DNA from 2 places in the Streptomyces sp. NPDC048496 genome. Region 1 is predicted to be linked to the other one. Evidence: riboswitches for the same ligand, from Rfam matches in the RefSeq annotation. Region 1 holds a riboswitch; the other holds the start of a gene.
What was found. Region 1 has a riboswitch for S-adenosylmethionine ahead of thrC (threonine synthase). Riboswitches for the same ligand answer to the same signal wherever they lie in the genome.

Region 1 (15,143 bases):
TGGGCAACCAGCCCGACGAGGTACTCCACGCCGTCCGGCCACTGCTCGACCCACCATCGCCGGTGCGTCACCGCGTCCTCGACGAGCGAGACGATCTCGGCCTCGGCGACGCCGCCTGCGGCGAGATCGGCCATGACCAGGGCGCGGGCGGTGTGCAGCGCCTGCTCCAAGCGGTTCAGCTCCATGCAGCCATTGTCACCCCGAGTGCGACCAGGCCCTGCGTCCAGTCACCCGTCCCGGCCTCCGTTCCGTCAGAGGTCGGGACCAAAGGGGGTTGACGGACCACAGGGTTGAAAATACCTTTCAAAGGTGGCCAATGACCTGAAGGAAAGTTTCAGCGGTGATGCGCCGCCCGCTCCGGCCGCCCTCGCGGCCAAGGTGCGGACGCTCGCGCCGTCCATGACGCGCTCCATGCAGCGGGTCGCCGAGGCCGTAGCCGGTGACCCGGCCGGCTGCGCCGCCCTGACGGTCACCGGTCTCGCCGAGCTCACCGGCACCAGCGAGGCGACCGTGGTCCGCACGGCCCGCCTCCTCGGCTACCCCGGCTACCGGGATCTGCGCCTCGCCCTCGCCGGGCTCGCCGCCCACCAGCAATCCGGCCGCGCCCCCTCCGTCACGGCGGACATAGCCGTCGACGACCCGATCGCCGACGTGGTCGCCAAGCTCGCCTTCGACGAGCAGCAGACCCTCGCGGACACGGCCGCCGGACTCGACACGGTGCAGCTCGGTGCCGCCGTCGCCGCCGCGTCGACCGCCCGCCGGATCGACATCTACGGCGTCGGCGCCTCCTCTCTCGTCGCCCAGGACCTGGGGCAGAAGCTGCTCCGTATCGGCCTGATCGCGCACGCGCACATGGACCCGCACCTGGCTGTCACCAACGCCGTGCAGCTCCGCTCCGGCGATGTGGCGATCGCGATCACCCACTCCGGTTCCACCGGTGACGTGATCGAGCCGCTCCGGGTGGCGTTCGACCGGGGCGCGACGACGATCGCGATCACCGGCCGCCCCGACGGCCCGGTGACGCAGTACGCGGACCACGTGCTGACCACGTCCACCGCCCGCGAGAGCGAGCTGCGCCCGGCCGCCATGTCGAGCCGGACGAGCCAGCTCCTCGTCGTGGACTGCCTGTTCATAGGGGTTGCCCAGCGGACGTACGAGACGGCGGCCCCGGCGCTCGCCGCCTCGTACGAGGCACTGGCCCACCGCCACACCCCTCGCACCCGCTGACAACACGGGCCCCCGCACCCCCACCCGCACTCGCTGAACCGTACGAGCCACGAGATCGAGAAAGCAGAGCCGCTCTCCATGACCTCCACCCCCGACGCCGACGCCGCGACGCCCGATCAGCCCTCCGAGTACGGGGAGCTGCGCGCCGAACTCGCCACCCTCACCACCGAGGCGTTCCGGCCCGAGCTCGCCGAGATCGACCGGCTGGCCACGCTGGAGATCGCCCGGATCATGAACGGCGAGGACCAGTCCGTCCCCTCCGCCGTCGCCGCCCGGCTGCCCGAGATCGCCGCCGCGACCGACGGGGTCGCCGCGCGCATGGCCCGCGGTGGCCGGCTGATCTACGCGGGCGCGGGCACCGCGGGCCGGCTCGGCGTCCTGGACGCCAGTGAGTGCCCGCCCACGTTCAACACCGACCCGTGCGAGGTGGTCGGTCTGATCGCGGGCGGGCCGTCCGCGATGGTCACAGCTGTCGAGGGCGCCGAGGACAGCAAGGAGCTGGCCGCCGCCGACCTCGACGGACTGGATCTCACCCCGGACGACACGGTGGTCGGCATCTCCGCCTCCGGCCGTACGCCGTACGCGATCGGGGCCGTCGAGCACGCCCGCGCCAAGGGTGCGCTGACCATCGGCCTGTCCTGCAACGCGGACTCGGCGCTCGGCGCCGCGGCCGAGCACCCCATCGAGGTCGTCGTCGGCCCGGAACTCCTCACCGGCTCGACCCGCCTGAAGGCCGGTACGGCGCAGAAGCTCGTCCTCAACATGCTGTCGACGATCACGATGATCCGGCTCGGCAAGACGTACGGAAACCTCATGGTCGACGTCCGCGCCTCCAACGAGAAGCTGCGCGCCCGCTCCCGCCGGATCGTTTCCCTCGCCACCGGCGCCTCCGACGCGGAGATCGAAGCCGCGCTCGCCGCCACCGACGGCGAGGTGAAGAACGCGATCCTGGCCATCCTCGGCCAGGTCGACGGTCCGACCGCCGCCACGCTCCTGTCCGCGTCCGGCGGCCACCTCCGCGCCGCCCTCGCGGCCGCACCCCGCAGCACCTGACCCCGTCCGGGGCACGCGCCTTCGACGGTCACGGCGACCGGCATCCCGGCCGCCCCGACGACGAACCCGGCGCAGGAACCTGCCCGCGCCTGACCCCGTAACGCAACTGAGGGCGGCACCCGGTGCGGGTGCCGCCCTTCACGCTTCTCACGGCAGCCGCCCCTCCGGGTTGACCTCCCTGACCCGGGCCCGCAGCACCTCCCCGGGCGGCGCCGGCCGCACGGACTCCGGCGGGCAGTCCCACTCCGCACCACCGCCCGGCGGCCGCAGCTGTACGTACGGTCCGACGCACCCCATCACGCGCCCCACCCGCCCGTCGCGGGAATCCACCGCGAACGACCCGGGTTCCGGCGTCCACGGTTCGAGCTCCTCACCCGTCATGTCCGGTCTCCCTGTTGCCCGTCCGCGCCCAGCACCGCACTCAGCCGCAGCGCCGTATCGACGGCGCACCGTCCGAGGTCCACCAACGGCGCCGGCTCGTTCATCGGCCAGCTGGAGTCCGGCACGCGCCGGATGCAGGTGGACCAGGCCCAGAAGCTCGACGAGATCCTGCACGCGGACGGATTCTTCGTCCGGAACTGCGTCGCCCTGAAGAAGTCGAAGTACCCGGATCACTTCGCGGAGGCGGCGGAGGCGGAAGCAGTCGCGAAGACCATCAAGGAGTACGCACCGCAGCTGATTCCCGGTCTGTTGCAGACGGAGGCGTATGCGCGAGCGGTGTTCCGAGGCGGGCTGCCAACGGCGACGGAGAACGTGATCGACGACCTGACCACGGTGAGGCTGGATCGCGCACAGCTGCTGTCCGATCCAACAACACCCTTGGTTTGGGCAGTTCTGGATGAGGCGGTGCTGCGTCGGGAGGTAGGCGGCCCGGCAGTGATGGCAGAGGCACTCCACCACATCCTGAAACTGGCACGCGAACACCGGATCATCGCGCAGGTGCTGCCGTTCGGCGCAGGCGCGCACATGGCCATGGAAGGTCAACTCAAGCTGATGTCCTTCGAGGACGCGCCCCCGCTCGTCTATCTCCAGGGCCTGGGCACAGGGAAGTTGCAGGATGATCCCGCCACGGTCAGGCACTACGAACTGACCTACGATCTGGTGGCGGCCAGCGCATTGTCACCGGAAGCGTCCCTGGCCCTGATCGAGTCAGCGGCGGAGGATCACCTTCATGAAGATCAGTAGTTCTGACTACGACCTGACCACGGCGATCTGGCAGAAGTCCTCATACAGCGGCGCAAGCGGTGGCGACTGCCTCGAAGTCGCCACCTGGCGGAAGTCGACGTACAGCGGTGGAGACGGCGGCAACTGCCTCGAAGTCGCCGACGGGCACCCCGGTGTCGTCCCCGTCCGTGACTCCAAGGTTCCGGACGGCCCGGGGCTCGTGTTCCGTACGGCGGCGTGGTCGTCCTTCGTCGCGGACGTCAAGCGCGTCCAGGCGTAAAGGCCGCGGCGCGACCTTGCCGATGGGTGCCCTGACCGTTGCCGAAGCGATCAAGGCATAAACCCGCAGCCCTCAGGCGCGTTCCCATCCACCGTTGGGAACGCGCCCCCGACGCCAGGGCCTCGTAAGACCTCGGCGATCGAATCAGCTGGTGAAGATGAAGTACTTCCAGGCGCCGTGCGTCGTCGTGTTCACGTTGTCCCCGGAAGTGCCGTTGATGTACGAGGAGCGCACCCGGGCACGGAGGCCGGACGTGCCCGCGTGGCCCAGGTTGACGACCGACTTCATGTTGGTGCCGAGCTTGAAGTACTCGGTGGCCCCGTCGTACCACTTGCCCTGGTAGTACACCTGGAGCTCCAGCCGCTGCTTGCGGCCCTTGTAGTAGCTCATCGTCGTCGTGGAGATGACGTCGGTGTTCTTGTGGAAGTAGTAGTACGTCGTGGAGCCGATCTTGCCGGTCCGGTAGTACTTGGACAGCGCCGTCGAGACCTTCACCCGGGCGTACGCCGTGGACTTGACCGACTTCGGGGCGTAGCGGGCGTCGCCCTTGAACACGGCGGTGATCGTGGTGTCCCGGGTCATGACCCGGGTGTACGACAGGTTGCCGCTGGAGTTGACCTTGCCGGTCTTCACCAGTTGGTTCGGCTTGTCCGCACCGAAGGGGTCGGCCCAGATCTCGACCGTGCGGTTCTTGTACGTCGTACCGAGGTGCGCCGTGAACGTGACACTCTTGGCGTAGTCGTACACCTTGCCGTTGTTGTTCAGCGTCAGCGCGGGCGTGGCACGGGAGACGTTTACGGTGTCCGAGGCGGTCGCCGGGGTGTGCGAGGCGTCACCCGCGTACGTCACCTTGTAGGTGACCTTGGCGCCGGCCGACGGGGTGTCCGTGAAGGAGAACGTGCCGCCCGCGCCGAGGTACTTGGTGCCGAGCGACTTGCCGTTCGGCGACTCCATGTCGGTGCGGGTGACGGCCAGCGGGGTCCCGGCGGGCAGCGCGAGGCCGGAGGTGAGCGAGCCCTTGACGGTGAGCGGCTTCCCGCGGGTGGCGGTGGCCGGGGCGTCGGCCTTCAGCGTGGCGACGTACTTGCGGGGTTCGTCGACGACGTTGAACATGGAGGAGTCGTTGTCGCCCCCCTCGCTCACCACGAACAGCTTCCCGCCGTCGGCCGACCAGTTCATCGAGTGTCCGAACCAGGGCATCCAGTTGTGGGACAGGTTGCGGACGCTGGCGGGTCGGGCGGGGTCGCTGCTGAAGACGTACGTGTCGCCGAGGTCGTCGGTGTCGAGGACAGTGGCCGCGACCGTGCCGTCCGGGGCGATGCTGACCGTTTCCGGTGCGGAGGCGACGGGAAAGGTGCGGACCTGTTCCAGGTCGGAGAGCCGGTACTCGGTGAGCGCACGGTTCCCGGGCCCGGCCACGACGACGTTCTGTCCGTCCGGGGTGAGCGCCGCGTCGTTGTAGAAGCCGCCCTTCTCGGCGGACACGCGGATCACCGGGGTGCCGGAGGAGATGTCGTAGACGAGGATCGGCCCGGAACTGATGCCTGCGTCGAGGGCAAGCAGCGTGCCCGGGTTGTCCGGGTCCGCGTAGAGCTTGGGCGGGCTGGCGAAGTCGTGTCCGGCCGCCAGGTCCAGCGTCACCGTCGGCGTCTCGGCGGTCAGGTCGACCGAGCCGAGCCCGGAGTCCCACTGGTCGCCGTATCCGAACCACAGCTTGCCGTCGGCGTAGGCGAGCCGGGAGGGAATGGTCCTGTCGCCGGTCGGGTACTCGGCGGTCTGCGTGAGCGTCGCGGTATCGAAGGCGACGATCTTGTCAGCGCCGTAAACCGCGGCGTACAACGTGCCGGCGTCCGGGCTCAGTTCGAGGTCCCGGACCTGGGGCAGGCCGGTGAGCGTGGTGACGACCTTGCCGGTGTAGTCGGTGACGACGATCTTGTCCTGGGACCTGTCGCTGAAGTACAGCCGCTGGTGGATGCCGTCGACGACCGTGTCGTCCGCGGACGCGACCGGGATGATCCTGGTGGTGTCGGCGGACGCCGGTGCGGCGGTGAGCACCGCCGAACTGAAGAGGACCGCCAGTACGGTGGCGGCCGGGAGAATGCGTATACGCACGGTGATTCGAACCCCCCGGAACGAGTGTGGGGCCACTGCGTGCAGCTGACAGGCAACAGTTCCTGTGTGTGACCTGTGCTGAACGTGTGGCGAGTGAGCGAAGACTATGTCATGCCACCGACACCATGACCAACGCCCGCACCGCCGGCGTCGGGTGAGCCCGCGCAGCCGATGAAGGCTGTCGGCCGGCGTGTCCAGGACCGGGCAGCGTCGCGATGCGGCGAGCGCTTGGCCGAAGTCGCCGGGGACGCCGTCCGAGTACGCAAAGACGCTGACGTCGTAGCGGTCCCCGAGCCGGCACACCGTCTCGCCACGAACGCTCGGCAGGCATCTCCGACCGCATCGTCATGGGCGACGGCATCCTGGAGGCCCTGAAGGCCGTGGGCCTGCGCGACACCGCCCCGCGCGCCATCCTCGCCCACGAGTTCGGCCACCACGTGCAGTACGAGGACAACCTCTTCGCCAACACCACGCTCACCGGGCCGGAGGCCACCCGCCGCACCGAGCTGATGGCGGACGCGTTCGGCACGTACTTCCTCACCCACTCGCGCGGCGAAGCCCTCAACACCAAGCGGGTGCTGGGCTCCGCCCAGTCCTTCTACGAGGTCGGCGACTGCGGCTTCACGAACCCCGGCCACCACGGCACGCCCAACCAGCGCCTCGCGGCCTCCTCGTGGGGCGGCGCGCGAGGCCGCTGTCGCCGCCTGTGTCGACCGGCTGCCGGACGGTGCACCCGGACTGGCGGGCATCGGCCAGAAAATGCTTACCCGGACCCTGCGCCATCACGGACTGGACGGCTGGAATCACGCGCACGGTGACCCCGTCCGTACCGTTCCGCGTGGCTTGTGCCCCCACGCCGCCCGGTGGGGATACGGCCCTGCTGATGCGGGCGACCGAGGGGGGCGGAGCAGCACAAGGGCTCCGTCCTCACCACCCGGACCAGCGACGACGCACCGAACTCGGCCACCTGGCCGCTGTCCGAAATCTGCTCCCACCCACGGGTGGTTTGCCGCGGTCTCCAACCGGAAGGTGATCATCCACCTCCACCATGGCGCTGGGCACGGTGGCTCTCACCGCGCCGGACCCTCCCTGGAAGGAACCACCTTGTCCGAACCGACCCGCGACCAGATCGCAGACGCGCTCACGTCCAACCCGCCGATCACCCTGTCCGCACGTCCCAGCCTCACCAAGCCCGCCGCCGCACCGGCGGCCGACGAGGTATGGCCGCTGCACAACGGCACCGCCTGGGTGTACTACGGCGAGGGACACACACGGCTGATGAATCCCTTCATCACGGCCGACGGGTTCAACTCCGGGCCGAGTGACCTGGCGGAGCTCTGGGAGTACCTGGAGAGCGGCGCGTACCCGTTCATCAGCCAGCTGCGCCGCCGCGGCTACGACGTGATCATCCTCGGATTCCACGAACGCAGTGCGTCGATCCTGGACAACTCCCGGGCCGCGCAGGAGGCGATCCACCACGCCATCGCCGAGCGGGCCGGGGACGCGCCACTGAAGGTGGGCGGCTTCAGCATGGGCGGGCTGGTCACCCGGCACGCGCTGGCCAAGCTGGAGATGCAGCGCATGGACCACCAGACCGACCTGTACTTCTCGTACGACAGCCCGCACCGCGGCGCGTGGATCCCGATCGTGCTCCAGGCGTTCGCGCACTACATCCGGGACCTCGACAGCCGGTTCTCCGACCAGATCAACAGCGCCGCCGCCCAGCAGCTGCTCTGGCGGCACATCCCGGAATGGAACAGCACGCCGGCTGAGAGCCAGAAGCGGACCGACTTCCTCAGCGAGATGCAGCGCCTCGGCGGATGGCCGATGCTGCCCCGGAAGATCGCCGTCGCCAACGGCGTCGGCACCGGAACGGGCAACGGGATCAATCCGAGCGACCTCGCCCTGGAGGGCAAGGGGCTCTCCGTCGCCGGCACGAAGCTGTACACGCAGGCGGCGGGGGACGACGAACTGGTCGCGAAGCTGCGGGTGGTGACGCTGAAGACGAACGAGGTACGGACCTCGGGCCTGCCCACCATCGACGGCGCGCCCGGCGGCACCCTGGAAGGGTTCGGCATCCTCGCCGACGGGCTCAACGCCCTCAACCCCTGGCTCGGCTTCAAGACCGACGTACCCATCCGCTCGCACTGCTTCGTCCCCGCGGTCAGTGCCGTCGCCATCCGTGACGTGGCGACGGACGAGGACCTGTACACACCCATCAACGGCCTGTCGCGGGAGGGCAGCGAGCTCGACGACTTCAAGCTCGCCTCGCAGAACGAGGGCCACACCCTCGTGACCGAGGAACTCTGCTCCTGGATCATCGAGCGGCTGTAACAGCAGGTAACAGCGCCGGTTACGGCGACGTCGGCCCCCGGGACCAGCCGGCCCCGGGGGCCGACGTACAGGCACGTACCGATCCGTCAGGATCAGAAGTCCATGTCACCGCCCGGCATGCCGCCCGGAGCGGCCACGACTGCCTTTGACGGCGATCTGCTTGAGCGGGGCCTCCAGCGCCGGCTTGACGGCGTTGGCGCCGGTCGCGCCTCGTCACCCGAGAGCTCCGGCTTCGCGAAGACGGCGGAAGCCTGCAGCAGCGCCACGCCACCACCGACGCCGAGAGCACGGCCCCACATGCGGGCGCGGTATTAAACTGGCTGACGCATGGACAAATCCCGACATAAGGAGATATTCGCCATGGCCAAGCGAGGCAACAAGCGACGCGGTCGCAAGAAGAAGAAGGCGAACCACGGCAAGCGCCCCAACGCCTGAACGCACCAGCGCCGGACATGACGTCGGCCCCCGGGACCGACTGGTCCCGGGGGCCGACGTACAGGCACTTACCGATCCGTCAGGATCAGAAGTCCATGTCACCGCCCGGCATGCCGCCCGGAGCGGCCGCAGAGGCCTTCTCCGGCTTGTCGGCGATGACGGCCTCGGTGGTCAGGAACAGCGCGGCGATCGACGCGGCGTTCTGCAGAGCGGAGCGCGTGACCTTCGCCGGGTCGAGAATGCCCTCGGCGATCATGTCGACGTACTCGCCGGTCGCGGCGTTCAGACCGTGGCCGACGGCCAGGTTGCGCACCTTCTCGACGACGACGCCACCCTCGAGACCACCGTTGACGGCGATCTGCTTGAGCGGGGCCTCCAGCGCCAGTTTGACGGCGTTGGCGCCGGTCGCCTCGTCACCCGAGAGCTCCAGCTTCTCGAAGACGGCGGAAGCCTGCAGCAGCGCCACGCCACCACCGGCGACGATGCCCTCCTCGACGGCCGCCTTCGCGTTGCGAACGGCGTCCTCGATGCGGTGCTTGCGCTCCTTGAGCTCGACCTCGGTCGCGGCACCGGCCTTGATGACGGCCACGCCGCCGGCCAGCTTCGCCAGGCGCTCCTGGAGCTTCTCGCGGTCGTAGTCCGAGTCGGAGTTCTCGATCTCGGCACGGATCTGGTTGACGCGACCCTGAACCTGGTCGGTGTCACCGGCGCCGTCGACGATCGTCGTCTCGTCCTTGGTGATGACGACCTTGCGGGCACGGCCCAGCAGGTCCAGGCCGGCGTTCTCCAGCTTGAGACCGACCTCCTCGGAGATGACGGTGCCACCGGTGAGGATGGCGATGTCGCCGAGCATGGCCTTGCGGCGGTCACCGAAGCCCGGAGCCTTGACGGCGACGGACTTGAAGGTGCCACGGATCTTGTTGACGACCAGGGTCGACAGGGCCTCGCCCTCGACGTCCTCGGCGATGATCAGCAGCGGCTTGCCGGACTGCATGACCTTCTCCAGCAGCGGAAGGAGGTCCTTCACGTTGCTGACCTTGGAGTTGACGATCAGGATGTACGGGTCGTCCAGGGACGACTCCATGCGCTCCATGTCGGTGGCGAAGTACGCCGAGATGTAGCCCTTGTCGAAGCGCATACCCTCGGTGAGCTCCAGCTCCAGACCGAAGGTCTGGGACTCCTCGACGGTGATGACGCCTTCCTTGCCGACCTTGTCCATCGCCTCGGCGATGAGCTCGCCGATCTGGGTGTCGGCGGCGGAGATGGAGGCCGTGGAAGCGATCTGCTCCTTGGTCTCCACGTCCTTGGCCTGCTCCAGCAGAGCGGCGGAGACGGCCTCGACGGCCTTCTCGATGCCCCGCTTGAGGGCCATCGGGTTCGCACCCGCGGCGACGTTGCGGAGGCCCTCACGGACGAGTGCCTGGGCGAGAACGGTGGCGGTGGTCGTACCGTCGCCGGCGACGTCGTCCGTCTTCTTGGCGACTTCCTTGACCAGCTCTGCGCCGATCTTCTCGTACGGGTCCTCGAGCTCGATCTCCTTGGCGATGGAGACACCATCGTTGGTGATCGTGGGTGCGCCCCACTTCTTCTCAAGGACGACGTTCCGGCCCTTGGGGCCGAGGGTCACCTTGACGGCGTCGGCGAGCTGGTTCATCCCGCGCTCGAGGCCGCGCCGCGCTTCCTCGTCGAACGCGATGATCTTGGCCATGTGAAGTGGTCCTCCCGGACAGGGGTGGATTGCTCCGGACCGTGTGGCGCCCGCGACGGACGGCCTGCGTGCCTGACGGTTCCTTGCCCCGCCGGGCCTGCGGGCCTCACCGACCCGGTCCTTCTGTCACTCTCAACGTCAGAGTGCTAACGCCCAATGATTAGCACTCGACCCCTTCGAGTGCAAGCGCCCCTTCGAGTTCGTGGACCGCGCCGGGCAGCGGCGGCGCGGTCACAGGCGGACTCCAGGACGCACGAAGGGCCCGTACCCCTTGGGGGAGGTACGGGCCCTTCGTGCGTGAGTAGTGTCGTTGGCCGACCGCGCCGAGCTCAGCCGACGGCGAGCTTGACCATGTCCGCCTGCGGCCCCTTCTGGCCCTGCGAGATTTCGAATTCAACTCGCTGACCCTCTTCGAGGGTGCGGTACCCGTCCATCTGGATCGCGCTGTAGTGGACGAAAACATCCGCACCACCGTCGACCGCGATGAAGCCGTACCCCTTCTCCGCGTTGAACCACTTGACGGTGCCCTGAGCCATGCCTAACTCCCCTATTACTGGCCCTTGCACAGGACCGCACTTCGCGGACCCGGGTCAGAACTCACCCTCCGACAGGAGAGGGTGCGTGCGCCGGAACGCGTCGACCGCGGCCGAATGTATCTGCCCAACTGCCCTCTGCAACAGGTCAATCGGACGAGAAATCTGGGCAGCACCGAACGCCCGAAGATGAGGAATTTATGTGATTCCAGGGCAAGTCGGGCCGGACAAAGGCCACTTACGGCGCAAGGAGTTGGAACACTTTGGCTGCATCTTGTCGTGGGCGGGCGCATTCTCATATGCGGTCGGCACGGGCAGCGGAGGGGACTTCCCCACTCTACCGCGCTCAACCATGCAGAATTGCCCCCTCCGCTTAGCTTGCAGAGGGGGCAATTCCGGTAACGCTGCGAAGCCGGCCGCAGGGCTGACTACGGGTCAGCAGCCGCCCGCGACCGCCGGGATGATGGAGATGCCCGCCCCGTCCGGGGTGGCCGTCTCCAGGCCGCCCTCGAAGCGCACGTCGTCGTCGTTGACGTACACGTTCACGAAGCGGCGGAGCTTGCCCTGGTCGTCCAGGACACGCGCGGCGATGCCCGGGTGGTTCTGCTCCAGCGACTCGATGACCTGGGAGAGGGTCGAGCCCTCGGCCGGGACCTCGGCCTGGCCGCCCGTGTAGGTGCGCAGGATGGTGGGAATACGGACCTTGACGCTCATCCGGGTGCCTTCCTCATGTCTCGGGTGATCGGGTCAGCTGTTGGCGAGGCCGGCGTCGCGGAACGCGTCCAGGCTGGGCCGGATGGTCGCGGTCGGGCCGGTCGTCGGGGCGACCGCGTCCAGCGTCTTCAGGCCGTCACCGGTGTTCAGGACGACCGTGGTGAGCGTCGGGTCCAGCAGACCCGCCTCGATCAGCTTCCTCGTCACACCGACCGTCACCCCGCCCGCCGTCTCGGCGAAGATGCCCTCGGTGCGGGCCAGCAGCTTGATCGCGTCGACGATCTGCTCGTCGTCGACGTCCTCGACCGCGCCGCCGGTGCGGCGGGCGATGTCCAGGACGTACGGACCGTCGGCCGGATTGCCGATCGCCAGGGACTTGGCGATCGTGTTCGGCTTCTGCGGGCGCACGACGTCGTGACCGGCCTTGAAGGCCGTGGAGACCGGGGAGCAGCCCTCGGCCTGGGCACCGAAGATCTTGTACGGCTTGTCCTCGACGAGACCGAGCTTGATCAGCTCCTGAAGACCCTTGTCGATCTTCGTGAGCTGCGAGCCGGACGCGATCGGGATGACGAGCTGGTCGGGCAGCTGCCAGCCGAGCTGCTCGCAGATCTCGTACGCGAGCGTCTTGGAACCCTCGCCGTAGTACGGGCGCAGGTTGACGTTGACGAAGCCCCAGCCCTCACCGAGCGGGTCGCCGATGAGCTCCGAGCAGAAGCGGTTGACGTCGTCGTAGTTGCCCTCGATGCCGACCAGTTCACCGCCGTACACCGCGGCCATGACGACCTTGCCCTGCTCCAGGTCGTGCGGGATGAACACGCAGGACCGGAATCCGGCCCGGGCGGCGGCCGCGCCCACCGCACCGGCGAGGTTGCCGGTGGAGGAGCAGGAGAGAGTGGTGAAACCGAAGGCGCGGGCGGCCTCCACGGCGATCGCGACGACGCGGTCCTTGAAGGAGTGCGTCGGGTTGCCGGAGTCGTCCTTGACGTACAGACCGCCGGTGACGCCCAGCTCACGGGCGAGGTTGTCGGCCTTGACCAGCTTGGTGAAGCCGGGGTTGATGTTGGGCTTGTCCGCGACATCGGCGGGGACGGGCAGCAGCGGCGCGTAGCGCCAGATGTTGTCCGGTCCGGCCTCGATGCGCTTCTTCAGCTCGTCCGGGGAGTCGCCCGGCAGGTCGTACGCCACTTCGAGCGGCCCGAAACAGGACGCGCAGGCGAAAAGGGGACCGAGCTCGAAACGCTCTCCGCACTCGCGGCAGGAGAGCGCCGCTGCGGGGCCGAGGTCGACGGCGCCGGTGGAAGAATCGGTGCTTACTGCAACAGTCTGCACAGCCATGCTGGCGAGGCCCTTTCTCCTCATCTTCCTCGCGGCGCATTTCGCCACGAGACGGAATTGGCACCTTCCCCACCTGACCTCGCGGTCGGCGGGAGGGTTGCCGGGACTTCAACGGGCCGTTCCCTCAGTCCCTCTGGATGAGCGCTTTGGCACTGGATCACCGACCCAGGCATTTGTTGGCGGACGACCCCGACATGCGACGGTCGTCCGCGTTGTTCAAGACTGTAACCGAAGCCCCGGACGGTTGAGGCAGTCGTCCGAACCGCGAGATGGATCACATACAGGGAGTATCGACCGTGCTGGAAGAGGTCGAACGCTGGCTGGCCGGGCGTTCCTGGTCGGCAGCCGACCGCCCGCTGGACCGGCTCGTCGCCGCCAAGAGCCGGGATCCGCGGCGCGGGAGCGTGAGCGTGGTGCTGCCCGCCCTGAACGAGGAGGCGACGGTCGGCGCCATCGTCGAGACGATCCGGGTCGAGCTGATGGAGAAGGTGCCGCTGGTCGACGAGCTGCTGGTGATCGACTCCGGCTCGACGGACGGCACGGCGGAAGTCGCCCGGAAGGCGGGCGCCCGGGTGGTGCACCGCGACGCGATACTCCCGCGCATACCCGCGCTCCCCGGCAAGGGCGAGGTCCTGTGGCGCTCGCTCCTGGTCACCACCGGTGACATCGTCTGCTTCATAGACGCCGACCTGAGGGACTTCTCCGCGCAGTTCGTCTCCGGCATCGTCGGCCCGCTGCTCACCGACCCCGAGGTGCAGTTCGTCAAGGCGATGTACGACCGCCCCCTGGGCGACACCGCGGGTCAGGGCGGTCGCGTCACGGAACTGGTGGCCCGCCCGCTGCTCAATCTGCACTGGCCGCGGCTGGCCGGCTTCGTCCAGCCGCTCGGCGGCGAGTACGCGGTGCGGCGCTCACTGCTGGAGCGGCTGCCGTTTCCTGTCGGTTACGGAGTGGAACTCGGCCTCCTGGTGGACGCCCTGCACACCGTCGGGCTGGACGCGCTGGCACAGGTCGATGTGGGGGTGCGCAGACACCGCCACCAGGACGGCCAGGCGCTGGGACGGATGGCTGCGGCGATCTATCGAACCGCTCAGCTCCGGCTGTCCCGGGGTCACTTGGTACGTCCGGCCCTGACCCAGTTCGAGCGGGGCGAGGACGGCTTCGTACCGCGCACCCATCCGGTGGACACGGAGGAGCGGCCCCCGATGTGCGAGATCACGGAGTACGTTTCGCGCCGCGCGGCCTGAGGTGGCCTGACTTCGCACGTTTGGGCGGTTCGTGATCGGGCTAGATTCCGCAACATGGTCTCCGAGCACGAAGCCCAGTCCGCTGCCCAGGTCCTTGTCGCGTCCAACCGCGGCCCGGTGTCGTACACCCTCACCACCGACGGATCGCTCGACGCCAAGCGCGGCGGCGGCGGGCTCGTCTCCGGGCTGAGCGCCGTCAAGGACAAACTGTGGGTGTGCGCCGCGCTCGGTGACGGGGACCGGGAGGCGGTCCGGCGCGGGGTCGGTGAGCAGGGCGTTCGGATGCTCGACATCGACGCGGAGGTCCACGCGGACGCGTACAACGGCATCGCGAACTCGGTGCTCTGGTTCGTCCACCACATGCTGTACCAAACGCCGCTGGAACCGGTTTTCGACGCGGAGTTCCGGCGGCAGTGGGCGTCGTTCGAGACGTACAACCGGGCCTTCGCCGAGGCGCTCGCCGAGGAGGCGGGCGAGGGCGCGGCGGTGCTGGTGCAGGACTACCACCTGGCGCTGGTCCCCGGCATGCTCCGCGAACTCCGCCCCGACCTTCGGATCGGCCACTTCTCGCACACTCCGTGGGCGCCCGTCGACTACTTCCGCCTGCTCCCCGACGACATCGCCGAGCAGCTGCTGCACGGCATCCTGGGCGCGGACCGGGCGGCCTTCCTGACCCGGCGCTGGGCGGACGCGTTCATCGGCTGCTGCACGGAGGTCCTGGGCGGCACCGGCCGGACGAGGATCGGGGTGCACGGTCTGGGGGCGGACGCGGACTTCCTGTGCCGGCGCGCGCACGAGAAGGACGTGGACGAGCGGATGGCGACACTGCGGGAGCAGGTGGGCGGCACCGGTCGGAAGACGATCGTGCGGGTGGACCGGACGGAACTCTCCAAGAACATCGTGCGTGGCCTGTTCGCCTACCGGGAGCTGCTCAACACACGTCCGGAGTGGCGCGAACGGGTGGTTCATATGGCGTTCGCGTATCCGTCGCGGCAGGACCT
Region 2 (15,143 bases), on a different contig from region 1:
TCTGCCCGTGCCACCAGTCCACCTTCGACCTCTCCGACGGCGCCCGCGTCATCTTCGGTCCGGCCGGTCACGCCCTTCCGCAGCTGCGGATCGGTGTGAACGCCGAGGGCAACCTCGAAGCGCTCGGTGACTTCGAAGAGCCCGTCGGTCCTGCCTTCTGGGAGCGCGGATGAGTACTGTGACCGACACGAAGCGCAAGGCGCCCGCCGGTGAGCGGGTGGCCGACTGGGCGGACGGCCGGCTCGGGATCTACTCCCTGGCCAAGTCCAACATGCGCAAGATCTTCCCGGACCACTGGTCCTTCATGCTCGGTGAGATCGCCCTCTACAGCTTCATCATCATCATCCTCACGGGTGTGTATCTGACGCTGTTCTTCCACCCGAGCATGAACGAAGTCGTGTACCACGGCTCGTACGAGCCGATGCAGGGCATCCGGATGTCCGAGGCCTACGCCTCGACGCTGGACATCAGCTTCGACGTCCGCGGTGGTCTCCTGGTCCGCCAGATCCACCACTGGGCCGCGCTGATCTTCCTGGCCGGCATGTTCGTGCACATGATGCGCGTCTTCTTCACGGGTGCGTTCCGCAAGCCGCGTGAGATCAACTGGCTGTTCGGCTTCCTGCTGTTCGTGCTGGGTATGTTCACCGGCTTCACCGGCTACTCGCTCCCGGACGACCTGCTCTCCGGTACGGGTGTCCGCTTCACCCAGGGCGCGATCCTGTCGACGCCGATCGTCGGCACGTATCTCTCGATGTTCCTGTTCGGCGGAGAGTTCCCCGGTCACGACTTCGTCGGCCGGTTCTACTCGGTCCACATCCTGCTGCTGCCGGGCATCATGCTCGGCCTGCTGGTGGCGCACCTGATCCTGGTCTTCTACCACAAGCACACGCAGTTCGCGGGTCCCGGCCGGACGAACAAGAACGTCGTCGGCATGCCGCTGCTGCCGGTGTACATGGCGAAGGCCGGAGGCTTCTTCTTCCTGGTCTTCGGTATCATCGCCGTGATCGCGGGCATCGCCTCGATCAACCCGATCTGGGCCATCGGCCCGTACCGCCCGGACCAGGTGTCCACCGGCGCCCAGCCCGACTGGTACATGGGCTTCGCCGAGGGTCTGATCCGAGTGATGCCGGGCTGGGAGATCAACCTCTGGGGTCACACGCTCGTCCTGGGCGTGTTCATCCCGCTGATGCTCTTCGGACTGGTGCTCGCGATCATCGCGGTCTACCCGTTCGTCGAGTCCTGGATCACCGGGGACAAGCGCGAGCACCACATCCTGGACCGCCCGCGCAACGCCCCGACCCGGACGGCCTTCGGCGTCGCCTGGATCACCGAATACGTCATCGTCTTCATCGGCGGTGGCAACGACCTCTGGGCCACGCACTTCCACCTCTCGCTGAACGCCATCTCGTGGTTCGTCCGGATCTTCATCTTCGTGGGGCCGGTCCTCGCGTTCATCGTGACGAAGCGGATCTGCCTCGGCCTTCAGCGCCGGGACAAGGAGAAGGTGCTGCACGGACGCGAATCCGGCATCATCAAGCGCCTGCCGCACGGTGAGTTCGTCGAGATCCACGAGCCGCTCGGTCCCGAGCAGCTGCACACGCTCACCGCGCACGAGCAGTACAAGCCGGTCGAGATCGGCCCGACGGTCGACGAGAACGGTGTCGAGCGCAAGGTGCCCGCGATGCAGAAGCTGCGGGCCAAGCTCAGCAAGGGCTACTTCGGCGAGCACCACCAGATCGAAAAGCCCACCGTCGAGGAGTACAAGGAGATCACCAGCGGCCACGGCCACCACTGATCACCTGAACTGATCGCCACAGCGGGAGCCCCGTCCATTCGATGGACGGGGCTCTTCGCTGTCCGTGGGGCTCGATAGGGTGGGGTGCATCCCCTTTCGGCTGTGGACCCCAGGAGCGGACCATGAACGTTGTGACCCCGGTCGGCGGCGACAGCGTGGCGGCTCGTTCCTGGCCGGGCGTGCTGAACCCGCTGCTGCGTGGCGAGGACCTGACCGCCGACGACACTGCGTGGGCGATGGACAGCATCATGAGCGGCGAGGCGACCGACGTGCAGATCGCCGGTTTCGTCGTCGCCCTCCGGGCCAAGGGCGAGACCGTCGACGAGGTCACCGGACTCGTCCGCGCGATGTACGAGCACGCCACCACGATCCACGTGCCGGGCCGCACGGTCGACATCGTCGGCACCGGCGGCGACCTCGCCAAGACGGTCAACATCTCCACGATGTCCGCGATCGTCGTCGCAGGCACGGGCGCCAAGGTCGTCAAGCACGGCAACCGGGCCTCCTCCTCGGCCAGCGGCGCCTCCGACGTCCTGGAGAAGCTGGGCGTCAACCTGGAGCTGACCCCGCAGCGTGTCGTCGCGGTGGCGGAGGAAGCCGGCATCACCTTCTGCTTCGCCGTGAAGTTCCACCCCGCCCTGCGGTACGCGGCGAAGGCCCGCAAGGAGCTCGGCGCGCAGACCACGTTCAACATCCTCGGGCCGCTCACCAACCCGGCGCAGGTGCGCTCCCAGGCCGTCGGTGTCGCCGATCCGAAGATGGCTCCCATCGTCGCGGGCGTGCTCGCGGCGCGTGGCAACTCCGCGCTCGTCTTCCGCGGCGACGACGGTCTGGACGAGCTGACGACCACGGCGACCTCCCGCGTCTGGGTGGTCCGCGACGGAGAGGTGCGCGAGGAGGCGTTCGACCCCCGCGACGTCGGTCTGCAGCTGGTCCCCGTCGAGGCGCTGCGGGGCGCCGACGCGTCGTACAACGCCGAGGTGGCCCGCCGACTGCTGGCCGGCGAGACCGGTCCGGTACGCGAAGCGGTGCTGCTCAACTCGGCGGCGGCGCTGGTGGCGCTGGACCCGGGCGAGGGCACGCTGAACGAGCAGCTCGCCGCCGGAATGGCGAAGGCCGCCGAATCCATCGACTCGGGTGCGGCGCGGGCGGCGCTGGAGCGCTGGGTGGCGGTCAGCAACACCTGACCGTACGGAAATGTGGCACAGGGCGCAGTCCAGATCTTGGACCGCGCCTTGCACGTCGGCGCACGTATGGCAGGATGCTCGTCAGGTCATGAGTGACAGCGACTACGGCCCCGGCCCGCTGTCCGGCAACCCTCCGTCCGTGGCGGGGTGCCCCGGGTGAAGACCAGGCCGCAGGCAGCGAGGTCTGCGGCAAGCGCGGACCCCTCGACATCTCTGAATGTCACATCCCTGGGGTCCTGGTCCTCAAGGAGCCTCTTGTGAGCAAGCGAATGCGATAGGGCCCAAGGCCCTTCTCCGCGCACCCTTTTCTTCTTCCTGCGCTGCCGCGTGTCCGCCGGCGCAGTGAATTCGCCTGCCTGTTACGGGAGTTCGCCATGTCTGTCTGTACCGCTGCCGCCGATCAGTCCATTTGTACACCGCTGCCCGTTCTGGGGCGGGATGTGACCGTTCCTCTGGTGACCGGTGGTGAAGTCACGTACGCCGCCCTCGACTACGCGGCCAGCGCCCCGGCCCTGCAGCGCGTGTGGGACGACGTCGCCGCGTACGCCCCGTACTACGGCAGCGTCCACCGCGGCGCCGGCTACCTCTCGCAGCTTTCCACGGACCTCTTCGAGAACAGCCGCAGGACCGTCGCGGAGTTCCTCGGCTGCCGCCCCGAGGGAGACCAGGTGATCTTCACCCGGTCGACGACCGACTCGCTGAACCTGCTCGCCGCGGTGATCCCCGCCGACTGCCAGGTCTTCGTGTTCGAGACCGAGCACCACGCCTCGCTGCTGCCCTGGCGCGACGCCCGCGTCACCTACCTCAACGCCCCGCGCACCCCGGCCGAGGCCGTCGAGACGCTGGAGCGGGCGCTCGCCGACCGCGACCTTTCCCCAAACTCTCAACTCCGTTCGAGCAAGGGAGGCCCCCTGGGTCCGGCGCTGGTCTGCGTCACCGGCGCATCCAATGTCACCGGTGAGCTGTGGCCGGTGAAGGAGCTGGCCGCCGCCGCCCACGCGCACGGCGCGCGGATCGTGCTCGACGCCGCGCAACTCGCCCCGCACCACCCGGTGGACATCGCCGGGCTCGACGTCGACTGGGTCGCCTTCTCCGGACACAAGCTGTACGCGCCGTTCGGCTCCGGTGTCCTCGCGGGCCGCGCCGACTGGCTGCAGGACGCCGAGCCGTACCTCGCCGGTGGCGGCGCCTCGCGGAAGGTCGCCCGGCGCACCGACGGCGGAGTGGACGTCGAGTGGCACTCGACCGCCGCCCGCCACGAGGCCGGTTCGCCCAACGTCATCGGCGTCCACTCCATCGCTTCCGCCTGCAGGGCGCTCACCGAGGCCGGCTTCGACCGGCTCGTCGCCCGTGAGCAGCAGCTCGTCACCCGGGTCCGCGAAGGCCTCGCCGAGGTCCCCCAGGTCAAGGTGCTGTCGCTGTTCGGCGACGACGCCCCGCGGGTCGGCGTCATCTCCTTCGTGGTGGCGGGCTGGAACAGCTCGCACTTCGCCGCGGCGCTCTCCGCCGAATACGGCATCGGGGTACGCGACGGACTGTTCTGCGCCCACCCGCTGGTCCGCACCCTGCTGGGCAGCGGCCCGCAGGACCCGGGCGAGTGCGGTGCGCCGGAGGCCGAGCCGGGCGAGCTCCCCCGGTCTCGAACGGACTCGACCGGGGGGACCCCCTTGCTGAACGCGATCCGGGTCAGTTTCGGCGCCGGTACGCCGGACGAGCACATCGAGCGCTTCGTCCGCGCGGTCAAGGAGCTGGTGAGCAAGGGTGCCCGGTGGGCGTATCGCACCGAGGGCGGCCGCTGTGTCCCGGACCGGGGCGCAGCGCAGATCTGACGGGCCCGTCGGACTTCGGCCGGGGACGGGCAGTGCCGCCCGTCCCCGGCCGAAGTCCGACGCGAACCTACGCGTCGAGACCGATGGCGAAGGCCGCCTCCAGGTCGTGCTGCGAGTACGTACGGAACGCGACATGGGTGTCGGTGCCCTCGACACCCGGGATCTTGCTGATCCGGCCGGGGATGACGTCCGCGAGGTCGTCGTGCCTGGCCACCCGGACCATGGCGATCAGGTCGTACGTACCGGTGACCGAGAAGACCTCGCTGACATTGTCCAGCGCGGCGATGGCCTCGGCGATCTCCGGAATCCGGTCCACGCTGGTTTTGATGAGCACGATCGCGGTGATCACGGCTGGCTTTCTCCCTCGGTGGCCGTGGCTGGAGCCTTCACTCTAGCCCCACCGCGATAGCGTCCCCAGGCGTAGAGGAAGCCGCAGACGAAGCCGACCACATGGGCGAGATACGCCACCCCGGGACCGCTGCCCGCGCCCTGCGCCGCCATCCACTGCAGCACGAACCAGAAGATCAGCACGATCCAGGCGGGAAAGCGCAGCGGAAGGAAGAACAGGAACGGGAAGAGGCTGGTCACACGCGCCCTGGGGAACAGGTAGAGGAACGCCCCGAGCACCGCGGAGATCGCTCCTGATGCGCCGACGAGGGTCTGGTCGGAGTTCGCGTGCGCCGTCGCGTACGCCAGCAGGGCGAGATAGCCGCAGCCGAGGTAGAAGAAGGCAAATTCGGCACGGCCCATCCGCTCCTCGGCCATCGCCCCGAACACGTACAGGAAGAGCATGTTGCCGAGCAGATGAAGCCAGCTGCCGTGCACGAACAGCGCGGTCAGCGGGGTGAGCAGGGCCTGTGCGGAGCCCGCCCACAGCTCGCTCGGGATCACCCCCCAGCGCTCGAAGTACCCGGCCTGGGCGGCGAGCAGGGTGTCGGCGGTGCCGTAGGTGGAGTTGAAGCCGGAGAGCGGGCTGATCAGGAAGACGGCGCAGCACAGGGCGATGAGGGCATACGTCACCTGCGCACCGGCCGCCGTGGCGGCGTGCAGGAGCCTGCCGGTCACTCCGTCTCTCGCGGCCCGCCGATCGATCATGCACAGAGCATGACGCAAGGTGACGGAACGGGACAGACCGCCTCGCCGTGTCTATGGGTATGCGCAAGGCCGTAGGGTTACAGCAGGACATCCGCAGTTCGACGGCGCACCGCGAGATCCTGTGCGGGAAGCAGCACGACGCTCGACGAAAGAGGACGCAACGATGACGACGGTTCCCCAGCCGACCGACGGGACCCGCTGGCGCTGCACGCTCTGCGGAAATCTCACCCGCTTCGACGTGACCCGCACCTCCAAGGTCGTCGAATACGTCCATCTCGACCTGGCCGGTGAGTCGACCGTCGAGGAACGCGAGGTGGTCAGTGAGACCATCGAGTCGGTCCGCTGCCGCTGGTGCAACGCGGTGGACCAGATCGAACTAGTCGACAGACCGGGTGCCGACTCCTGACGGGGCCGTGCGGACAGACATTTTTGGGGTGACGGATCGTGGAGCAGCCCGATAGCGGCGCCGAGCCGGCCGATGGAGCCGGCGACGCCGTCGAGGCGCTCGACCGCCCGCTGCCCGAAGGTGTACGGCGGCGCGTCGTCGCGCTGGTCTCGGACGCGTTCGGCGGCCTGACCGTCACCGAACTCCCGGCCCAGCTCAGGCAGTACGCCCGCTTCACCCCGACCCGGCGCGCCAAGTTCGCCGGGAACGCGATGGCGGCCGCCCTGGAGAGCGCCCCCCTGTTCCGACAGCGCATCGGCGAACGGCTCCGGGAATCCCAGTCGGAGCTGGCCGCTGCCGTGGAGGCCGGGTCGCCGCCCGCCGCCGCCGATCCCGTCGATGTGGCCGCGGCCGCCTATGTGCTGCGCCCGGTCGGCTGGGTGAAACTGGTCGCCGCCGCCGGCGAGGAGGTCCAGCGCGCCGACGCCGAGCGGGCCGACGAGGAGGGCCGGCGCGAGCTGGAACGGCTGCGCGAGGAGCTCGCCCAGGCCCGGACCCAGACGAGGAGCGAGACCGAACGGCTCCGCGCCGAACTCGACGCGGCCCGCAAGGAAGCCGATTCGCTGCAGCGCAAACTCCGGTCCGCCCTCAACGAGGTCAAGCGCGGCGAGGCCGCGGTGCGCCGGGGCAAGGCCGAGGCCGACGCCCTGCGGGCCGAGGCGGCCGCCCGGACCTCCGCCGCCGAGAGCGAGACCCGGCGGCTGCGGGCCCGGCTCGGCGAGGCGGAGGCGTCCGTCGAGGCGAGCCGCAGAGCCTCCAGGGAGGGGCGTTCGGTCGAGGACATGCGGCTGCGGCTGCTCCTCGACACGGTGCTCGACGCGGCCCGGGGGCTGCGCCGCGAACTGGCCCTGCCGCCCTCCTCGATCCGCCCCGCGGACAGCGTCGACGCGGTCGAGCCCGGCGCGATGTCGCCCAAGGACATTGCCACCAGGGCTCTTTCGGAGACCGATCCGGCCCTGCTCGACCAGTTGCTCGCGCTGCCGCAGGCGCATCTGATCGTGGACGGCTACAACGTCACCAAGACCGGCTATCCGCAGCTGCCGCTGGAGAAGCAGCGGCTGCGGCTGCTGGGCGGCCTCGCGGTGCTCGCCGCGCAGTCGGGCGCCGAGATGACCTGTGTCTTCGACGGGGCCGAACTGGCCGCCCCGGTGCTGCTCGCACCTCCGCGCGGGGTGCGCGTGCTGTTCAGCAAGCCGGGCGTGACCGCCGACGAACTCATCCGCCAGCTCGCCCGCGCCGAACCGCCGGGCAGGCCCGTCGTGGTGGTCTCCACCGACCGTGAAGTGGCGGACGGCGTGGCGAAGGCAGGGGCCAGGCCCGTTGCGTCCGTCTTGCTCCTGAAGCGGCTTTCGCGCGTCTGACGCGCCTTGTGGCCACTTGTCGGAAATCAGGGAACGTACCGTCAAGTCGCTGCTACGCCCTGTGTGATGAGAGTAAAGAAGTACCTGTTGTGGCGAGATTTTTCTTGTGAGGATTTGAACTGATCACAAGATGGTCACTAGGGTCGGGCTTCGAACCTTCGCACGGTTGATCACCCATCCGGGGTGGCAGCGAAGGAACCGCCGAGTCCGTGACGTGCACGGAGCCGGGGATTCATCCCCCACAGCCCGGTAGGCGGCTCTGAGGAAGAAGGAGCTCGCCTTCGTGGCGTCCCACCGTCGTCCCAAGCAGCCGAGCCGCGCCCGTGTGACCGTGCTCACCGCGACCGCCGCCGCGGCTGTGGCCCTGACCTCTCAGGCCGCCCACGCCGACCCCAAGCCGACCAAGAGTGAGGTCAAGGCGAAGGTCGACAAGCTCTACCACGAGGCGGAGAAGGCCTCCGAGAAGTACAACGGGGCCAAGGAGCAGCAGCAGAAGCTCGAAAAGCAGGTCGGCGCGCTGCAGGACAAGGTGGCCCGCGGTCAGCAGGAGCTCAACACGCTCCGCAGCGGCCTCGGTTCGCTCGCCGCCGCGCAGTACCGCTCCGGCGGCATCGACCCGTCCGTGCAGCTCTTCCTCGCCTCGGACCCGGACACCTTCCTCGACGAGGCCTCGGCCCTCGACCAGTTGACGGCCAAGCAGACCCAGTCGCTGGAGAAGATCCAGGAGAAGCAGCGGGCCCTCGCGCAGCAGCGCAAGGAGGCCCAGGACAAGCTGAGCGACCTCGCGGACGTCCGCAAGGTGCTCGGCGAGAACAAGAAGAAGTACCAGGGCAAGCTTGCCGACGCGCAGCGCCTGCTCAACACCCTGACCGCCGCCGAGCGCGAGAAGATGGCCCAGGCCGACCAGCGCGCCAGCCGCGCCGCGAGCGACCGGGTCAACCTGGGCAACGAGGTCCCCGCCTCCGCCCGCGGCGCCGCCGCCCTGAATGCCGCCGCGGGCAAGGTGGGCACGCCGTACTTCCGCGGCGGCACCGGCCCCAATTCCTTCGACTGCTCCGGGCTGACCCAGTGGGCCTACGCCCAGGCCGGTGTCCACATCAGCCGCGTCACGTACACCCAGGTCAACGACGGCGTGCAAATAGGCCGCAGCGCCCTCAAGCCGGGCGACCTCGTCTTCTTCAACAGCACGTCGCACGTGGCTCTGTACGCGGGCAACAACACCGTGCTGCACGCCCCGTACCCGGGCGCCTATGTCCGCTACGAGTCGATGAACACGATCGGCAGCTTCCAGTTCGGCGTGCGCGTCGGCTGACGCCGCCCGAACGGGCGAATTCCCACGCCCCCGCAAGACGGCCCGCCCCGCCGGAGACCACAGGTCACCGGCGGGGCGCCGTCGTATCCGGCCTGCACCCATCCGGCACGGTCGTTCGTGCGCTCCGTAGTCGTCCGACTACTGTCTGCCTGCTGTGCGGCTCCCGTCCGTCGGTCCGCCCGTCCCGGGCGGCAGGGGGCCGCGTACGTCTGCGTACAGCGGAAGGGAGTGCGGCGTCCTGTGGTGTCCCATCGCCGTTCCACACAGTCCGGCGTCAACCGGAGCGTCCGGGTCACAGTCCTGTCCGCGGCTGCGGCGACCGCCGCCACGCTCGGGGCGGCAGCCGCGCACGCCGACCCGAAGGACACGTCCCGGACCGCCAGGGCCGAGATCGACCGGCTGTACAGCGAGGCCGAGCACGCCACCGAGCAGTACAACAAGGCGGGGGAGAACGCCGACCGGCTGCGCGGCGAGCTGAACCGGGCCCAGGAACGCTTGGCCCGCGGTCAGGAACAAATCAACCGGATGCGCATGGCGCTCGGTTCGGCCGCCGCCGCGCAGTACCGATCCGGTGGCATCGACCCGTCGCTCGCCCTGCTGCTCTCCGCCGATCCGGACAGCTACCTCGACCGGGTAGCCACCCTGGACCGGCTGAACGCCCGTCAGGCCACCGCCCTGCACGAACTCCAGCACGCCCGGCGCGGCCTCGCGCAGGTCCGCGCGGAGGCTGCCCGCTCGCTTGCCGGCCTGGAGCGCAACAAGGCAGCCGCCACCCGGCACAAACGGACCGTCGAGGGCAAGCTCCGGCAGGCCCGGCAGCTGCTGGGCGCGCTGCCCGCCGCGGACCGGGCGGCTTTCGATCGCGCCTCGCGCTCCGGCCGCGACGCCTCGTTCTCCGCCCCGGCCGATCTGCCGGCCGGGTCGTCCCGGGCGGCGGCCGCCGTCATGGCCGTCCGCCGGGCCGTCGGACTCCCGTACATCTGGGGCGCCAACGGACCCGCCGGATTCGACTGCTCCGGGCTGATGCAGTGGGCGTACGCCCAGGCCGGTGTCGGCCTGCCACGCACCTCGCAGGCGCAGCGGTACGCCGGCCACATGGTGCCGCTCTCCGAGGCCCGCCCCGGCGATCTGGTCGCCTACCGCTCGGACGCCAGTCATATCGGGATGTACGTGGGCAACGGGCAGGTGATCCACGCCCCGCACCCGGGTGCTCCGGTCCGCTACGACCCGGTCGGCATGATGCCGGTCTCCTCGGTGACCCGCGTCTGAGAGCCTGTCGGGGGACCTTCGATCGGAGAGCGTGCGTGCCAGGGCGTGGCCGCCCGATCAGAGGTCACCCGACAGGCTCTGACCCGTACCCTCGGTCACGTGGCTGATCAGGGGCGCACCGCAGGGCGGGGGCATGACGGACGGCGGCGCGCGGCGGGCGCGGCGCTCGCCGGACTGCTGCTCGCGTCCGCCTGCACGGCCCCCGCCCCCGCCACCCCCGACCCCACCGTCCGGGCGATCGGCGCCACCCTGGACCGCCGCGCCGCCGCCGTCCTGGACCACGACCCGGACGGCTTCCTCGCCGCACTCGCCCCCGGGGCCACCGGGCTGCGGACGGCCCAGCGCCGCGAGCTGGACCACCTCGCCGACGTGCCGCTGAGCTCATGGGCGTACAAGGTGACGGACGTGCGCAGGCGCGGAGCCGACCGGGCCACCGCCGACGTCGAGTTGCGCTACCGGATCGCGGGCTACGACAGCGCTCCGGTCACCGCGGACCGGGTGCTCGACCTGGAGCGGGACCCGGCGGACGGCCGCTGGTACATCACCGGGGACCGGGCCGGCCGGGACGGCGGCCTGCAGTTGTGGCAGCAGGGCGACGTCCAGGTCGTACGGGGCAGGCGAAGTCTCGTCCTCGGTGTGGGGCGGACAACGGCGGAGCTCCGCGAGATCGCGGGCACCGCGGACCGTGCGGTGCCCGCCGTCTCCGCCGCCTGGCCGGAGCGCTGGGCCGGCCGCGTGGTGGTCCTCGTACCGGAGACGATCGACGACATGGCCGGGCTGCTGGGGTCACCGGCGGCGAACTACCGGGGCATAGCGGCCGTCACCACCGGCGAGAGTGGCGGACGGGCGCCCGCGGACCGGGTGATCGTCAACCCTCAGGCGTACGCGACGCTCGGCACGTTCGGGCAGCGGATCGTCCTCACCCACGAGACCGCCCATGTGGCCACCCGCGCCCGCACCACCGCGTCCACCCCGACCTGGCTCTCCGAGGGCTTCGCCGACTGGGCGGCCTACCGTGCCGAGCACCGGACCGCTGAGCAGGCCGCGCCCGAACTGGCCGACGCGGTCCGGCGCGGTGAGCTGCCCGCCGAACTGCCCGCCGACGAGGAGTTCGGGTTCGCGGGAGACTCCGGGCGCCTCGCGAGGGCGTACGAGGGCGGCTGGCTGGCCTGCGCACTCATCGCCGACCACTGGGGCGAGAAGAAGCTCTTCGCCTTCTACCGGGCCGTCGGGGGGCACTCAGGACGGGACGGAGCGGTGGAGCAGGCGATGCGGGACGTGCTCGGCACGACGCCGCAGGAGTTCACGGCGCGCTGGCGGGAGTATCTGCGGTCCCGTCTCGGCTGACCCGCCCCGCCGCAGCGGCCGACCGGACCGGCAGCCGGTGCCGGTCCCGGCGGACCGGCGCGGGCACCGTCTCCTTCCACAGTCGCCGGGACGCGACCAGGGTCGCCGCGACCAGCAGACCGTTGCGCACGAACATCAGCGTCACGCCCTGCGCGTCGCTGGTCACCACGTGGATGAACCCGAGCGGGAACTCCAGCTGGGTCACGCCCGTCGCGACCAGCACCAGAACGGCCGGCAGCCCCATGCGGCTGGACCGGAAGACAAGACAGACCGCCGCGAGACCGACCAGCCACAGCATGTACTGGGGGCTGATCACCCGGCTCGTGGTCGTGAACAGCAGCACCGCCGTGAACGCCGTATCGGCCGGCGTGCTCACCCCGAAGTCACGGGCCAGCAGCCGCCACACCACCAGCCAGCCGAACGCGACGATGCTCAGCCCCAGCGCCAGCGTGCTCACCAGCGGCACATGCGGCCCCAGGAACTCCAGCGACCCGTAGTTCAGCTCCACCCGGCCCTGCCAGCCGAACTGCCGCGCCACATGGAAGACCAGCGCCCCCAGCGACTCGACCTCGGTCCCGCGGTCGCGCTGGAACCCGAGAAAGGCCAGCGCTCCCGGCAACGCGGCCGTGCACACCACCAGCAGCCCGGCCGCCGTCACCACCGCCGCCGTCCATGAGCGGCGGGTCGGCTCCCCGCGCGCGGTCCCGGCCAGCAGCAGCACCGGCCACACCTTCAGCAGCGCGCCGAAGGCGGCCAGCGCCCCCAGCACCCGCGGATGCCGTACCCCCGCCAGCAGCGCCGCCACCGCGACCGCCGTCACCATCACGTCGTACCGCGCGTACGCGGTCGTGCCGAGCAGGGGCACCCCCGCCACCCACACCCAGCCGCCCGCGGTCCGCCTGCCGGTACGGCGGCCCGCGTACAGCAGCAGGCCGAGCACCAGCGCGTCGCAGAGGCAGGCGAGGACGAAGAAGGCCGAGGCGTAGTCCAGGAACGGCAGCAGGGCGGGGGAGAGGATGGCGAGCGCGGCGACGGGCGGGTACTGCCAGGTGACATCGTCCAGCGGATACGTCCCGGACTTCAGCACCTCGGACCAGCCGTGGTAGATCACCGAGACGTCGCTCGTCACGTCCGGGCCCGGCAACGTGACGACCTTGAAGACGCAGAGCAGCAACACGGCCCTGGTGAGCGCCCACACTGCGACGGGTGCGAGAAATCTGCCGGTGCCGCCTGCTGCTGTCATGCCCGTGCCCATCCCCTTCGCCAGTGGCTCCGAGCCATGATGCACGGCCTGACCGTGGGCGAGCCATCAAGCCGGGCTGTTCGGTACTGTCGGCGGCGATGGACAAGACCCTGATCGTGACCAACGACTTTCCGCCCCGGCCCGGCGGTATCCAGGCATTCCTGCACAATATGGCACTTCGCCTGGACCCCGGCCGGCTCGTCGTCTACGCCTCCACCTGGAAGCGGAGCCCCGAGGGTGTCGCGGCCACCGCCGCCTTCGACGCCGAGCAGCCGTTCACCGTCGTCCGTGACCCTACGACGATGCTGCTGCCGACCCCGCGGGTGACCCGGCGCGCGGTCCAGCTGCTGCGCGAACACGACTGCACCTCCGTCTGGTTCGGGGCCGCGGCCCCCCTCGGGCTGATGGCACCGGCACTGCGGAGAGCGGGTGCCCGGCGACTGGTCGCCACCACCCACGGGCACGAGGCCGGCTGGGCCCAACTTCCCGCGTCTCGCCAGCTGTTGCGCCGGATAGGCGAGGGCACGGACGCGATCACGTACCTCGGCGAGTACACCCGCTCCCGGATCGCCGGCGCGCTCACCCCCGAGGCCGCCGGCCGCATGGTCCAACTGCCGCCCGGCGTCGACGAGAAGACCTTCCACCCGGACTCGGGCGGGGACCGGATCCGGGCCCGGCTCGGACTCGCGGACCGGCCCGTCGTCGTCTGTGTGTCGCGGCTGGTGCCCCGCAAGGGCCAGGACACCCTGATCCTCGCGATGCCCGCGATTCTGGCGCGGGAGCCGGACGCCGTCCTGCTGATCGTCGGCGGCGGACCGTACGCCAAGGAGCTGGAGAAGCTGGCCGCGGAGACCGGCGTCACCGACTCGGTGCGGTTCACCGGACCGGTGCCCTGGGAGGAGCTGCCCGCCCACTTCGGCGCGGGCGACGTCTTCGCGATGCCGTGCCGCACCCGTCGCGGCGGCCTCGACGTCGAGGGGCTCGGCATCGTCTACCTGGAGGCGTCCGCCACCGGACTGCCGGTGGTGGCGGGCGACTCGGGCGGCGCCCCCGACGCCGTCCTCGACGGCGAGACCGGCTGGGTGGTGCGGGGCGGCTCCGTCGAGGAGACCGCCGACCGCGTCGCCACCCTGCTCGGCGACCCCGAACTGTGCCGGCGGATGGGGGAGCGGGGCCGGGCCTGGGTCGAGGAGAAGTGGCGCTGGGACCTGCTCGCGGAGCATCTCAAGGCGCTGCTCTGAAGAAAGGCGCTGCTCTGAAGATACGGGGAGGGGCCCGCACGACCAGTCGCGCGGGCCCCTCCCCCTACACCTGCAACCGCGGGATCAGCCGTGGTAGATCGACTCCACCTCGTCCGCGAAGTCCTTCGCCACCACATTCCGCTTCAGCTTCAGCGAGGGCGTGATGTGGCCGGCCTCCTCGGTGAACTGCGAGGCCAGGATGCGGAACTTGCGTACCGACTCCGCCTTGGACACCGCCGCGTTGCCGTCGTCCACCGCCCGCTGCACCTCGGCCAGCAGCTCCGGGTCCTCGCGCAGCGACACCGCCGTCGAGCCGGCCGGCTTGCCGTGCTCCTCTGCCCAGCGGCCCAGGAACTCCTCGTCCAGGGTGATCAGCGCACCGACGAACGGCCGCCCGTCGCCGACCACCATGCACTCCGCGACCAGGGCATGCCCGCGGATCCGGTCCTCGATCACGGCGGGAGCGACGTTCTTGCCGCCCGCCGTGACGATGATCTCCTTCTTGCGGCCGGTGATCGTCAGATAGCCGTCCTCGTCGAGGATGCCGATGTCGCCCGTGTGGAACCAGCCGTCGGCCAGCGCGTCGGCCGTCGCCGCCTCGTTGTTCCAGTAGCTCGCGAACAGGTGCTCGCCGTGCAGCAGCACCTCGCCGTCGTCGGCGATCCGGACGACCGAGCCGGGCAGCGGCTGGCCGACCGTACCGATCTTCTGCCGGTCCCACGGGTTGAACGCGGTGGCCGCGCACGTCTCCGTGAGACCGTAGCCCTCCAGCACCGTGAAGCCGATGCCGCGGTAGAAGTGCCCGAGCCGCTCGCCCAGCGGCGCACCGCCCGAGATCGCGTACTCGCCGCGGCCGCCGAGCACGGCGCGCAGCTTGCTGTAGATCAGCCGGTCGAAGACCCTGTGCTTGAACTTCAGGCCGATGGACGGACCCTGAGGGGTGCCGAGCGCACGGCTGTAGGCGATCGCGACGTTCGCGGCCCTGTCGAAGATCTTGCCCTTGCCGTCGGCCTGCGCCT

Region 2: linked by a shared signal. The riboswitch ahead of ACGFSA_RS26495 (aminotransferase class V-fold PLP-dependent enzyme) and the one ahead of thrC (threonine synthase) in region 1 are both predicted to bind S-adenosylmethionine.

Annotation. Positions count from the first base shown of each region.
Region 1 covers NZ_JBICXB010000007.1:131,821-146,963, reverse strand. The annotation lists gene ACGFSA_RS10555 (hypothetical protein) at 1-185, opposite strand, end outside; gene ACGFSA_RS10550 (MurR/RpiR family transcriptional regulator) at 310-1,227, shown strand; gene murQ (N-acetylmuramic acid 6-phosphate etherase) at 1,306-2,280, shown strand; gene ACGFSA_RS10540 (hypothetical protein) at 2,428-2,661, opposite strand; partial or broken gene ACGFSA_RS10535 (DUF5753 domain-containing protein) at 2,752-3,465, shown strand; gene ACGFSA_RS10530 (DUF397 domain-containing protein) at 3,452-3,724, shown strand; gene ACGFSA_RS10525 (YncE family protein) at 3,869-5,836, opposite strand; gene ACGFSA_RS10520 (hypothetical protein) at 6,184-6,654, shown strand; gene ACGFSA_RS10515 (esterase/lipase family protein) at 6,941-8,170, shown strand; gene ACGFSA_RS10510 (50S ribosomal protein bL37) at 8,531-8,605, shown strand; gene groL (chaperonin GroEL) at 8,691-10,313, opposite strand; gene ACGFSA_RS10500 (cold-shock protein) at 10,643-10,849, opposite strand; gene ACGFSA_RS10495 (MoaD/ThiS family protein) at 11,282-11,560, opposite strand; gene thrC (threonine synthase) at 11,594-12,895, opposite strand; SAM riboswitch class I at 12,913-13,039, opposite strand; gene ACGFSA_RS10485 (glucosyl-3-phosphoglycerate synthase) at 13,192-14,142, shown strand; gene ACGFSA_RS10480 (trehalose-6-phosphate synthase) at 14,197-15,143, shown strand, end outside.
Region 2 covers NZ_JBICXB010000037.1:14,597-29,739, forward strand. The annotation lists gene ACGFSA_RS26480 (Rieske 2Fe-2S domain-containing protein) at 1-173, shown strand, start outside; gene ACGFSA_RS26485 (cytochrome bc complex cytochrome b subunit) at 170-1,795, shown strand; gene trpD (anthranilate phosphoribosyltransferase) at 1,918-2,982, shown strand; SAM riboswitch class IV at 3,067-3,184, shown strand; gene ACGFSA_RS26495 (aminotransferase class V-fold PLP-dependent enzyme) at 3,357-4,811, shown strand; gene ACGFSA_RS26500 (Lrp/AsnC family transcriptional regulator) at 4,879-5,160, opposite strand; gene ACGFSA_RS26505 (rhomboid family intramembrane serine protease) at 5,157-5,906, opposite strand; gene ACGFSA_RS26510 (hypothetical protein) at 6,070-6,312, shown strand; gene ACGFSA_RS26515 (NYN domain-containing protein) at 6,351-7,712, shown strand; gene ACGFSA_RS26520 (NlpC/P60 family protein) at 7,996-9,024, shown strand; gene ACGFSA_RS26525 (NlpC/P60 family protein) at 9,265-10,293, shown strand; gene ACGFSA_RS26530 (hypothetical protein) at 10,393-11,640, shown strand; gene ACGFSA_RS26535 (glycosyltransferase 87 family protein) at 11,597-12,883, opposite strand; gene ACGFSA_RS26540 (glycosyltransferase family 4 protein) at 12,982-14,124, shown strand; gene ACGFSA_RS26545 (AMP-dependent synthetase/ligase) at 14,209-15,143, opposite strand, start outside.